4 regions of the Vallitalea guaymasensis genome follow, and region 3 is predicted to be linked to each of the others. Evidence: riboswitches for the same ligand, from Rfam matches in the RefSeq annotation. Region 3 holds a riboswitch; each other region holds the start of a gene.
The links. A riboswitch is a leader RNA that binds a small molecule or an ion and turns the genes downstream of it on or off. The one in region 3 is predicted to bind cobalamin.

Region 1 (3,221 bases), 2.6 Mb from region 3:
TTGCAGCTACTCCATATGGATTATATGCTATTGATTTATCTCCGCTACCATTAGGGTGAACATCACAATAACCGAAACCAAAACCAGTAGTTGTGTTAGTAGATGTAATACTGCCAAGCATTGTACCTGTTAATGTCAACTTGTTATGTGAATCATTATAGTCTGCAAATGACAATTTGTTTGTCTTGTCTAAAGCAGGGTTACCGTTTCTTCCTGTAAAGTAGTTACAATTAAGTGGGAACCAGCTGTGATTATGGAAAGTATTTTTTGTGATTGTTCCAGTTGCACTACCAGTATAATTAATAGAATCTAATTTCCCAAGATTATTTCCTGCTTCTGTATATTTTGTATTATCATTAGGATTAGGATTTTCATAAGTTAAACTAAAGTTCTTTTTAGTAGTATTTTCATAATATAATGAACCTGCAATATCATACCAAGTATCAGGATTTCCCTGACTATCAGCTTGTGCTACTTGAATACAACCTGGTTCAGAGTTATTCCAGAAAGCATTACCATATACTATAAAATCCACACCATATTTATTATTAGGGTCGTTATCAATATTTTTCATATCAAATACTGTATATCCACCAAAATATCCTAGTGATACACCTGTAGATGAAACATTATCTGCCATTAATTTAATACCATCTGTACCTGAAAGATAGATGTCTCCCCATCCACCAACAGTCACACCTTCATTAGTAAACTGACCAGGAGCAGGTAAAAATGCGTAAACAGATGGATCTCCTGCAACGATAGGAGCATCACAAGTGAAGGCAAAATCGTATATTCTCTCTGCACCATTTTTTGCAACTTTAATCGAGAAACTGTGATTTCCTGCTGTACTTGCAGAAATTACATTACCTGCAAATGAAATATTGGAATCAGTAGTACTATAAGTTACTGTTGCATCACTTGCCATAGCAACAGGTTCTATAATGAAAGTAGCTGGAACAATATCACTACCTGTAGTTGATATCAAAGTATAGCTTGGTACATAAGGATCAAAAGGAGCAGATACTGCTACACTTTCATTAAAAGTTACTTTACTAAGAAGAATATCATTATTGATAGAAGCATTAATGATAGTTTCTCCCAGAGCTACTTTTTCAGTAGCTTTCACAGCATTATCTGAACCATTTAGTGCATTTACTGCGCTACTTGTATTGATACCAAAGGAATCAGCTATAGCTATGACTTTTTCTAATCCTTCATTTAGCTCTGTTGTATAAGCATCATAATCAGCTACAACTTCTATAGGCATATATGTACTAATACCGCCAGTACTTTTCATTTCAATACCAGCATAATCTGATAGCTTTACTGGTGTTGTTAATGGAGTACTTAAATTCTTAGGATTAACTGTTACATTTGCATTTCTAACAAATGGTACACACATGTTAATACTTTTTTCTAGTCCTTTCCAAGTATATTCTTTACCATTTAGAACCTTAATTTTACCATCTGCAATTATTAAACTATAATCACTAATTGTAGCTAGTACATCTGTCTGATAGTTGTTAATAGTGTAATACTGTATATATGCATTGTCTGGAACAATACAACTGCCAGGTGCTACAGCTCCCATTTTTCCATTAATCTCATATAATACTGTCCATGGATAGCTTTGACCTGTAATACGAGTATATATACTTTCTACTGTGTCTCCGTCTTGTGTATTTACTGTAGGATTTGGATTTGTTGCACCTGATAAATAAACTTCTACATTTGTAGGTGCTGCTGCTTTTGCAGTAAGAGGCATCATTGTAAGAATCATTGCCACTGCAAGTAAGATTGCACAACTTTTTCTTTTGCTTCTTGATAAAATCATTTTCTTTCCTCCTCGAATTTTGTTTACTTAGTCATATGTTCCGTGCACTAAAAAGGACACTCCTAAGAGCGCCCTGACATACTTGGTTTAGAACATAAAGATTCCACCTATTTATGCCTTCCAACCTCAGGGATTTGCATTACATTTTAACAAACAGAGTGAGAATATCCCGACTTAGCCATTTGCCACTTACAGTGTGGTTTTCCTACTAAGACACCTTCCCGATTATTCCACAACTAAAATGGAATTCTCAGTGGTATATTGTCCTTTCGTTGACATTACGGTTGCTGAGACAGTGTCGGATTTTCACCGAAGAATATTTAATATTCACTCACAACTAATTATTGTGACCTTCCTCTCAAACTGCCTTTATTAAATTTTTTTGTAAATACCTACAGTAGTACACTTGATACATATACTATTAGGTCCAAGAAAAAGCAAAATAATATTTTCTCTTTCTCGACAGCTACATTGTAACATTTTGTTTGATTAATGTAAATAGTTATTATAATATATTTTAACTATTAAAAAATAACAGATAAATATTAATTTATATACTATTCTAGTATATTTTTATAAACCATATTATGTTTATAACTTAAAATAAGGTCATTGAAAACTTAGATTTCCAATGACCTTATTTTATATTACATTGTACGAATTATATACATTCATATTTTCTACTTATCACCTAACATTACTTTATTAACATCATATCCAATTGACCAGGTATACTAGGAAATTCTACAGTTGATATAACGTCTTTATTATATAATGCTATTTGCTTTTGATATGATATTGGTATGTACATTGCACTTTCATGTAATTGTTTTAAAATACTATCATAACAATTCTTAATTTCTTTTTCATCATTTATAGAGAATAGCTTTAATATTTTTTCATCTAAATCCTTTTTATTATCTAACCCTTGCTGTGCAGGATTGTCTAGACTATAACTCATCATACCACCGATATATGTATGTGGATCATATGGAGCTGCATAAGTTGCATTGAAAGAAAGATCAAAATCACCTTCAAATCCTCTTGAACCCCAAACCATTAACTCAACACCATCTAATTTTACATCAATACCTATCTCTTTCATTTGAGAAGCAAAAACTTGAGCAATACTTTCTTCTGCACCTCTACCTGTTACATACATAAGATTTAATGAAAGCTTATTACCATCTTTCTCTCTGATTGTTTTACCTTCTGGTAATGTCCATCCTGCTTCATCTAAGATCTTACAAGCTTCTTCTTTATTATATTCGTAAGGTTCCACTTCTACATCACAGTAAGTTAATGATGGATTTAATATTGTATCCGCTTTGTTTTCTATATCTAATAGAACTGTTCCTATAATAACTTTTTTATTAACTCCACA
Region 2 (3,221 bases), 680 kb from region 3:
CAAGTGATTAAGATAGATTTTTCTAATGGCTTCATTACCACCTAATCCTTTAGTTATTGCTCTAACCTCAATACCGTTAGCAATTAATATATTCTTCCATGAATCTTCCTCGTCACCTGCCATATCATTGTGTGCATGATCTCCTGCAACAACCAAGAACGGCATTAGAACAGCTTTACTGTATTTACCCTTTTTCAACCTTTTTATAACTGGTTCTATACCATCTTCTATAGTCCCCATAAATACTGGTAAATCCTCATTTTCAAGAAGATATTGCATATAGTAATAACTGGTATTAGCATAATGCTCTGTACCATGACCCAGTAATACAACCGCTTCATTAGGTTCTACCTTAGGAATATAAGTCTTTAATGCTTCTATAACCGCTCTATAATCATTTTTATGATATAATAATGGTTGTGAAAGTGAAATATGTACATTCTTGTTATGATTCATCCTACTTACTATAGTTCTTATCTTATCATATTCAAAACCTGGTATTATATGGGTTGGTTGAACAATTATATGTTCAAATTCTTCAATTAATTTTTTCAAAGCTTCATCTGGTGTATCAATATGAATACCTTCTTTTTTCAACTTTCTAATTATCATATTGGATGTAAATGCACGTACCACCTTATAATCAGTAAAAGTATTTTCTATCAACTTTTCTATAGGTTCTATCTGCTCTTTTCTTGCATTTTCATAACTACTTCCAAAACTCGCAACCAATATCGCTTTTTTCTTCTCCACAACAACTTCCTCCTTTTAATTCAACTTAAATATAATAAAAAACTCTTACCTACAACGAGATAAGAGCATGATATACAATATTTATTAATAATATAATAAATAGTTACACCCTCTGTCCCTCGCAAAGTTTTTACGTAAAATAACGTAAGTGTATAAGATTAAATAGGTACTCTGACTTCAATAACTTCCATAATATAACAGAAATCATTTACACAGTGGCGTGACCGTTCAGGATTCCAACCTGATTCCCTTTGAAGATATCCAAAATATCCTCAAACATACATCGCTATCTAATCATTATTCAATTTAATCTAATAATAAATCATCTGTAGCTTCATGTCAATAAAACATCATTAATGTATCATTCTATTTTAGAAGAAAATAACATATACTATTTTGCAAATACCACGTCCGAACAAAATAATTTTTCTGACTTACCTGCACAACATAATTTTATTTTTATAATGCATTACAACTCTAAATCACATTGACATTACTACAAAACTATGATACTATTTCTTTAAAATTTAATAGTTATTTAAGGGTGCTTTATAATGTTGTTCAAACAAAGTCCAACATTAAAAGATAATAGGGAATGAGGTGTGAATCCTCTACAGCCCCCGCTACTGTAAGTAGGGATGAAATCTTAGATATATCACTGGGAAACTGGGAAGATTAAGAGAGTAAATTGAGCTACGAGTCAGGAAACCTGCCTTTAAAATCCATGTAACTAACTTCGGTGGGAAGATACGATTACATTAATTGATTAATAAATTTATCTTATTATAAATTATTTAATTCGTTAATATAACTTACAACTGATAGTTGTAAGTTTTTTTATTTTTTACTATCTCTACAAACCGTTAGCTATTCTTATTTTCATGGAAGATAAACCTTCAAAACTATTGAATTAATACAAGCTACTATTAAAAGATTTTCTAGGAGGACTTAATAATGAAAAATATGAAACGTGTTGCTATTTTATTGATTTTTATATTGACCGTTACTTCATTCAGTGGATGTTCAAAACAGGATTCATCAAAAACTACTGTTACTCCAGACAGCACTGAAAAAACAACTGATGAAAATAAGGATACAGAAAAAGATTCAGAAACAACAAAAGATAATTCAGGAAAAGACTCTGTCAATAAAAATTCAGAAGAATTACCAGAATTCATAATCAAAGATACTGACACAACTATTACATATTTAAACCCAATGGGTAATGAACAAACAATCACTAAAAATCCAAAAAAAGTTGTTGTACTTATGAATTCTATTCTTGATATCTGGTATCTAGCAGGTGGAGAAGCCATTGCTAGAGTAAGCGGTTCAACTAATGTTCCAGAAGCCGCTAAAGATATTGAACAAGTTGGTAAAGTAAACGCACCTAGTGTTGAAAAAGTATTATCTCTAGAACCTGACCTAGTTATACTAAGTTCTACTAGAAGTCAACACGTAGAAATGGAAGATATATTAAAAAGCAATAATATAGAATGTGCATATGTCGATGTTAGTAATAATCCTTACGAAAGATTTAATGATGCACTAAGATTATTTACAAAAATCACTGGTAGAGATGATATTTACGATTCAGAAGTAAAAGCTCTCAAGGAAAATGTAAATAAAATCTGTGAAAAAGCTAAAAAAGAAGAGCAACCTGATGTATTTATTTTATTCGGTTCTACAAAATATGTAAAAGCAGAACTTTCAACAGGTCTAGTAGGAAACATGCTAGAGATGCTTGGAGCTAACAATATAATTACTGACTCACCAGTTGAAAATAGTTCAAAAGTAGATTTTAGTTTGGAAAAAATCCTTGAAAAAGACCCTGATGTAATATTAGTTGTTACTATGGGGGATCTTGAAAAAGTTAAAACTCGTATAAATGATGACTTAGAATCAAATGAAGCATGGGCTACACTTACAGCAGTAAAAGAAGGTAATGTACACTATCTTCCATCAGATTTATTCCATTACAAGCCTAATGCAAGATATCCTGAAGCATTTGAATATTTAGCTAAAATATTATATCCTCAGGTATTTAAATAATGAACGATTTAAAAAACAGACATTCTTATAAGATTACCGTACTAATAATTTTGCTAATTATTACTTTCATATCATTTCTTTTCAGTATTAGTTTAGGTGCTTTTAAGATATCAGTTCCAGAAATATTAAAAGCTATATTTATTGATGAAACAGGTGTCAATAGAAATATCATATGGAAAGTAAGAGTTCCAAGGTCACTTGTAGCTGGAACTGTTGGTATATGTTTGTCTTTGGCTGGAGGCATTTTGCAGGGGGTAATGAGAAACCCCCTAGCCTCACCTAATACTATTGGTGTATCCTCTGGGGCAGGATTGGGCGCAGTCTTTATTCTAGTAGTCTTTCCTGACTATGATTTCCTTGTTACACCAATTGCTTTTGCATTTGCATTATTTACAACTATGCTTATATACATACTA
Region 3 (3,221 bases):
ATCTCGAAATGGCTTGTTTGGTCCAACAGTTTCATCTTTATCATTTGGACCAGAACCATGTACAAGAATAACGACAGGATATTCATCTTTATCTTTTGGAATAGTTAACAATCCAGGTAGTCTATACTCTTCTTCACCAAATTCAACAGCTATTTCTTTAACATTCTCAGGAACACTTACTTCTTCTACATCTTGAGCTGGTGTCAAGGAAAAACCTTCAATAACCTTATCTTTATTAAATGATACAGTACAGTTGATATTAGATTTACTATACTTATTTGTTATAATAACTATTTTATTATTATCTTGTTCCACTACTTGTGTAGATAATACTTTTTCAAATTCACCAGCTAAATTATTAATCTGGCTGTCTGCTGATTTTAGCATTTTTACATTAACCATTTGTTTCAATTGAGCAGAATAATTAAAGTTGTTACTAACGAATTCAAAATTTTTATCCATAAAAGCTTTATTCAGGCTTGTAGCAATTTCTTCTTCAGTGCCATCTACCAATACATCATTATCTGATTGACCTTCATCAGTAGTATCATCTTTTGCTTCTTGTTCATCATTAATCACGTTTTGGGCATCTTCATTATTTTGTTGTTCAGTCCCTTTACAACCAACTAATATCATTGCAATTATTGTTAATGAAATAATAAATCTTTTCATATTAAATCACTCCTTATATACTTATTAGATTATTAGACAAACATCTAAATAATTAACTTGAGTATAATCCAAAAACTTATTTGTGTCAAGTTATTGATTTTATATTTGTTATAGAATATAATGATTTCATATATATAATTTAATATATGCTCACCAATATTATTTATAATATGTAAAAGTGAGTTAAGTAATCTATATTTATAAGGAAACTGGTGAAAATCCAGTACAGCCACCGCTACTGTATTTACTACTAATGCAATAAAAGCCACTGAATCAGCATTTGGGAAGGCATTGCATTAGGCTTATGTATAAGTCAGGATACTTACATGGATTACTATGTATATTAAATCCAGATTGCGTGTGGAGATATGGGTTTGTTTTAATGTATATTTATGGTACATATATTAATTCTTTAAACATTTCTGCAAACATTATCCCCCATTAGAGCAAAAAATATTGTAAGTTCCTTATTACAACCAATAACTTGATAAAGATTAGAAAGTACTAATAAAAATGCATCTAGCATAAAAAAATGGAGTGATAAAATGAATAATATTATGTTTCAGGGAACAGCTTCTACCGTTGGTAAAAGTATACTTACTGCTGCTTTGTGCAGAATTTTAAATGATGATGGAATTAGTGTAGCTCCATTCAAATCACAAAATATGGCGCTAAATTCTTTTGTAACAGAAGATGGGAACGAAATGGGCAGAGCCCAAGTTGTACAAGCTGAAGCCGCTCGTATAAAACCTACTGTCGAAATGAATCCAATCCTACTAAAACCAACAAGTGATGTTGGAAGTCAAGTAATATTGAATGGTAAGATATTCAAGAATATGTGCGCAAAAGATTACTTCGGCACAAAAGCAGGATTAAAAGACCATATAGTAGAAGCTTACAACAAGTTACAATCCAAGTATGATGTCATTGTATTAGAAGGAGCAGGAAGTCCAGCAGAAATTAATCTTAGGGAAAATGATATAGTCAACATGGGTATGGCTGAGATGGTAGACGCTCCAGTAATACTTATTGGTGACATTGATAAAGGTGGAGTATTTGCCTCAATCTATGGAACAGTCATGCTCCTTGAACCAGAAGAAAGAAAAAGAATCAAAGGATACATAATAAATAAATTCAGAGGAGACGAGAAAATTCTCCAGCCAGGCATAGATATGTTCTACGAAAAACTACAAATACCATGTCTAGGAGTAATTCCCTTTGAACCATTAAAAATAGATGATGAAGACAGCGTTACAGAAAGATTTGATAGAAAAGCAGAAGGAGACATCATAATTGGAGTTCTCCGTTTACCATACATGTCCAATTTCACAGATTTCACTGTCTTTGAATTAGAAGAAGGAGTATCCGTAAGATACATAAAAGAAAACGAAGACTTTGAAGGCATAGACCTATTAGTCATACCAGGCAGTAAAAATACCCTAAAAGATATGGAATACATACACAATTCATCCCTAAAAGCAGGTATCTATAGAGCCCACAGAAATGATATCCCCATAATTGGTATATGCGGAGGCTATCAAATGCTCGGAGAAACTATAACCGACGAAAAAGGCGTAGAAACTGTCATGAACAGTATAAATGGTCTAGGTCTATTAGAAATAAAAACAGAAATGGAAGAAATCAAACAAACAACCCAAATAACAGGAAACATAATGCTGGAAATCCCCTTCGCAAAAAAATCCTGTAACCTAAAAGTAAACGGATACGAAATCCACATGGGTAAAACTTACCTAATGGGCGAAAGTACTCCCCTAATCAAACTACAAGATAACAGATTAGACGGAGCCATCAACGCCAAGAAAAATGTTTTCGGAACATATCTACACGGAATATTCGATAACGATGAACTAAGAAAACAAATACTCGATAACATAAGAAAGAAAAAAGGACTAGATTGCAACAACAACATAGACTACGCAAAATTAAAAGACATGGAATACGATAAACTAGCAAATCTAGTACGTAAACATATCGACCTAGAAAAAATAAAAGACATTATTTACAACAATTAGTTCCAATAAAAAAAGAAGTTGACAAACAAAACTAATTATACATATTGAACTTAAACAGCTATAAACCATTTTAACAAGTTCAATATATTTTACTTAATTTATAAATATATCTAACACTACAATTACGGGTAGAAGGGTAAAGTGTTATAATCACGCAGACCGACCGCTTCTCAGGGTAAGGCAAGTGATTATAACACTTTACCCTGACCCCCATTAATATGTTAGCTAAAAAATTACATCTAAGAGGTGTTATCATTGAAAGTTATTATAATAACATGTATTGCCCTAATACTTGACAGGATTTTCGGGGATCCACTAAACATACCCCATCCTATCATCTACATAGGAAAACTAATAAGCAAACTAGAAAAAACTATAAGAAAAAGCAAAATACCTCTAAAAGCAGGTGGCTTCATCTTGCTTTTTGCAACAATAGGAATAACTGTATCTATGATTACTCTTCTATTATTTGCTTGCGGTAAAATACATCCTTATGTTAGAGATATTGTTACAACT
Region 4 (3,221 bases), 360 kb from region 3:
TTCAATTGAACGCAACTATATCTGGAAAGAAAGACATTGAAAAAGTAGTAAATGAAGCTAAGAACAGACTTGGTATGACGCTGGGAAGCACTATCCTGTTCATTGATGAGATTCATAGATTCAATAAAGCACAGCAGGACGCCCTTCTGCCATATGTTGAAGATGGTACCGTAACACTTATCGGTGCTACTACAGAGAATCCTTATTTTGAGGTAAACAGTGCGCTAGTATCCAGGTCTAGAGTCTTTGAACTAAAGCCTTTGGAAAACAAAGATATTCGAAAGCTCATAATGAGAGCCATTGAGGATAAAGAAAAAGGATTAGGCACTTTTAATGCCAAGATCAATGAAGAAGCCATAGAGTTCTTGTCCGATAGAGCCAATGGAGATGCAAGAGCCGCTCTTAATGCCATTGAACTAGGGGTTCTTACCACTGAACCAGATGAAGATGGAATAATCAACATAGATATAGATGTAGCATCTGAATGTATACAAAAAAGAGTTATCAATTATGATAAAAACGGAGATAATCATTATGATACCATATCAGCTTTCATAAAAAGTATGAGAGGTTCAGATCCAAATGCAGCAGTCTATTATCTTGCTAGAATGATTTATGCAGGAGAAGATCCCAAATTCATAGCGCGAAGAATCGTTATATGTGCTGCCGAGGATGTAGGAAATGCTGATCCTATGGCGATACAAGTTGCAATGGCTGCCGCTGATGCAGTTAATTTCATAGGTATGCCTGAAGGTAGGATAATATTATCCCAGGCAGCTACTTATGTTGCATGCGCCCCAAAAAGCAATGCTGCCTACGTAGCTATTGATAAAGCATTGGAAGATGTGAAAAGAATTCAGATTACCACAATACCATCTTATCTCAAAGACAGCCATTATAGTGGTGCAAAAAAACTAGGTCACGGAACAGGATATAAATATGCCCATGACTATGAAAATCACTACGTAGAACAACAATATTTACCAGATGAACTTGTTGATGAGATATATTATAACCCTACCGAACAAGGGTATGAAAAGAAAATTGTAGAGCATTTCAACAATATAAAGGGGAAGGTTAAATAGTTTTAGTACATTTTTAAAAAAAACATTTATAGCCGTTAGTTATGTTAATTAGAAAAAAAGTGTTTTGTGATTATATTGTAGATGCTAGGAAGCAAAATAGTATATGTATATGTGGAGTTGTGAGGCAGGACGCCGAACCCAGCTTTAATCTGACAGCCCTACTGGACTGTCAGGAATAATAATGGACTCGATGTCCATTATTATTCGTTGAGCTCAGGACGAGCAAGTAGCTGGCGTAACATATACATATACTATTTTGCAATAACCAAGTCAGAACAAAACACTATTTCTGACTTACTTGCAATATAATCTAATCTAGATAAAAAATGGAAAACTTAAATAACTAGTTTTATCTTGACATATTTATATTAAAGTATATAATAAAACTATCTTTGGATATATTTATATATAACATAAGATACTAAAATTTAATAGATGAAAAGGTACTCGTTGAGTTAAAAGGGAAAGTGGTTAAATGCCACTGCAGCCCCCGCTACTGTAAATGGTATGAAATCTAAAATGTCATTGGGAAACTGAGAAGACTAGAGAGTAAGTTAAGCCATAAGCCAGGAGACCTGCCTTTTTATAAGTTTTAAGCTTTCGGTGGGAGAGTGTAGATTCACATATTTATTTGTAATCTGACTGTGCCTTAGCACAGTTTTTTGTTGCTTATAAATGGAAAATGCTACATGAGTATACCGAGTGTCAATCACTTTTCTTATTAAAGAAGATATTATGGAGGTTTAAAGGATGAAAAAATTATTAAAGCTGTTACTGACAACTATGTTAATTTCAGTACTCGTTTTTAGTTTAGCTGCTTGTGGCGGCAAGAAGACACCAAAGGATGATACATACAATCAAGAGAATCAAGTAGAAAAAGATGATACATCAAAGACTGATGAAGACAAAGATACTAATGAAGATAAGGATACTAATGATAAGAAAGATGAAACCACTAGTAATGAAGAGGAAAAAGATACTAGTAGCGAATCAGATATATATCCATTAACAATAACAGATAAGTATGGTAAGGAAATAACAATTGAAAAAGAACCAAAAACTGTAGTTTCAATTTCACCAGAATTTACAGAAACAATATTTGCTCTAGGAGCAGGAGACAAAATAATTGGTAGAACAGATTTTTGTGACTATCCAAGTGAAGTAGCGAATATAGAATCAATTGGTGGTTTACAAGAATTTAATATTGAGAAAATAGTAGACCTTAATCCTGATATTGTAGTTACATCTGCTCATGTAAAAGATGATGCTGTAGCTAAGTTACAAGAACAAGGTATCACTGTTTTATCACTTTCTTGGAATGAAAGCTTTGAAGGAATATACGGTTATATAAGTACACTTGGTGAAGTTATTAATAAAAAACAAGAAGCAAATGAATTAGTAACTAGTATGAAAGATAAAGTAGGAGAAATCCAAAAAGCAATAGAAGGAAAAGAAAAACCAACAACATATTTTGTAGTAGGATATGGAGAAGGTGGAGATTTTACAGCTACTGGAGATACCTTCTTAAGTGAAGCCATGGCTTTGGCTGGAGCTGACAATATAGCGAAAGATGCTACAGGTTGGGCATATAGTATTGAGCAGATAGTTGATAAAGACCCTGAGATTGTCATATGTTCAGATAAGTATGATTCTAAAACTACGTTAGAATCATTAGAAGGATATAAGGATTTAACTGCTGTCAAAGAAGGAAAATTATACGAAATTGATGAAAATCTATTCTTTAGACAAGGACCTAGAATAGTTGATGGATTGACTAATTTAGTTAAGATAATTCATCCAGATGCTATTAAATAATGTAAATAGATTAGAATTATAGTATACTTTAAGTAAGTCTATGTTAAATATAAGCATAGACTTACTGTGTTATAAATAGAAATGACATACTAAAGTAAAGCAGGTTAAGACTATGAAGATATTTAGAAAAAGTAATATTATAATAAGTTTATTAGTACTTATAGCAGTAATTATTATTGCATGTGGATTTGGTTCTGTCAGAATAGATTTTGTTGACAGCAGCAAAATATTATTAAGTAAAATTCCATTAATAAATGATTTGATTTCCCTTGATGGTATTAAGGAATCACATATAAAAATAATAGCTGACTTAAGGTTGCC

Region 1: another riboswitch for cobalamin. It lies ahead of HYG85_RS03265 (hypothetical protein); the one in region 3 lies ahead of HYG85_RS14490 (cobyric acid synthase).
Region 2: another riboswitch for cobalamin. It lies ahead of HYG85_RS17300 (ABC transporter substrate-binding protein); the one in region 3 lies ahead of HYG85_RS14490 (cobyric acid synthase).
Region 4: another riboswitch for cobalamin. It lies ahead of HYG85_RS16010 (ABC transporter substrate-binding protein); the one in region 3 lies ahead of HYG85_RS14490 (cobyric acid synthase).

The regions. Positions count from the first base shown of each region.
Region 1 is NZ_CP058561.1:726,296-729,516, forward strand. It holds gene HYG85_RS03265 (hypothetical protein) at 1-1,837, opposite strand, end outside; cobalamin riboswitch at 2,003-2,151, opposite strand; gene nikA (nickel ABC transporter substrate-binding protein) at 2,535-3,221, opposite strand, start outside.
Region 2 is NZ_CP058561.1:4,042,562-4,045,782, reverse strand. It holds gene HYG85_RS17305 (sirohydrochlorin cobaltochelatase) at 1-753, opposite strand, end outside; cobalamin riboswitch at 898-1,044, opposite strand; cobalamin riboswitch at 1,279-1,484, shown strand; gene HYG85_RS17300 (ABC transporter substrate-binding protein) at 1,708-2,805, shown strand; gene HYG85_RS17295 (FecCD family ABC transporter permease) at 2,805-3,221, shown strand, end outside.
Region 3 is NZ_CP058561.1:3,359,976-3,363,196, forward strand. It holds gene HYG85_RS14485 (alpha/beta hydrolase) at 1-672, opposite strand, end outside; cobalamin riboswitch at 841-1,016, shown strand; gene HYG85_RS14490 (cobyric acid synthase) at 1,218-2,705, shown strand; gene cbiB (adenosylcobinamide-phosphate synthase CbiB) at 2,961-3,221, shown strand, end outside.
Region 4 is NZ_CP058561.1:3,722,365-3,725,585, forward strand. It holds gene HYG85_RS16005 (replication-associated recombination protein A) at 1-1,085, shown strand, start outside; cobalamin riboswitch at 1,510-1,682, shown strand; gene HYG85_RS16010 (ABC transporter substrate-binding protein) at 1,836-2,900, shown strand; gene HYG85_RS16015 (FecCD family ABC transporter permease) at 3,013-3,221, shown strand, end outside.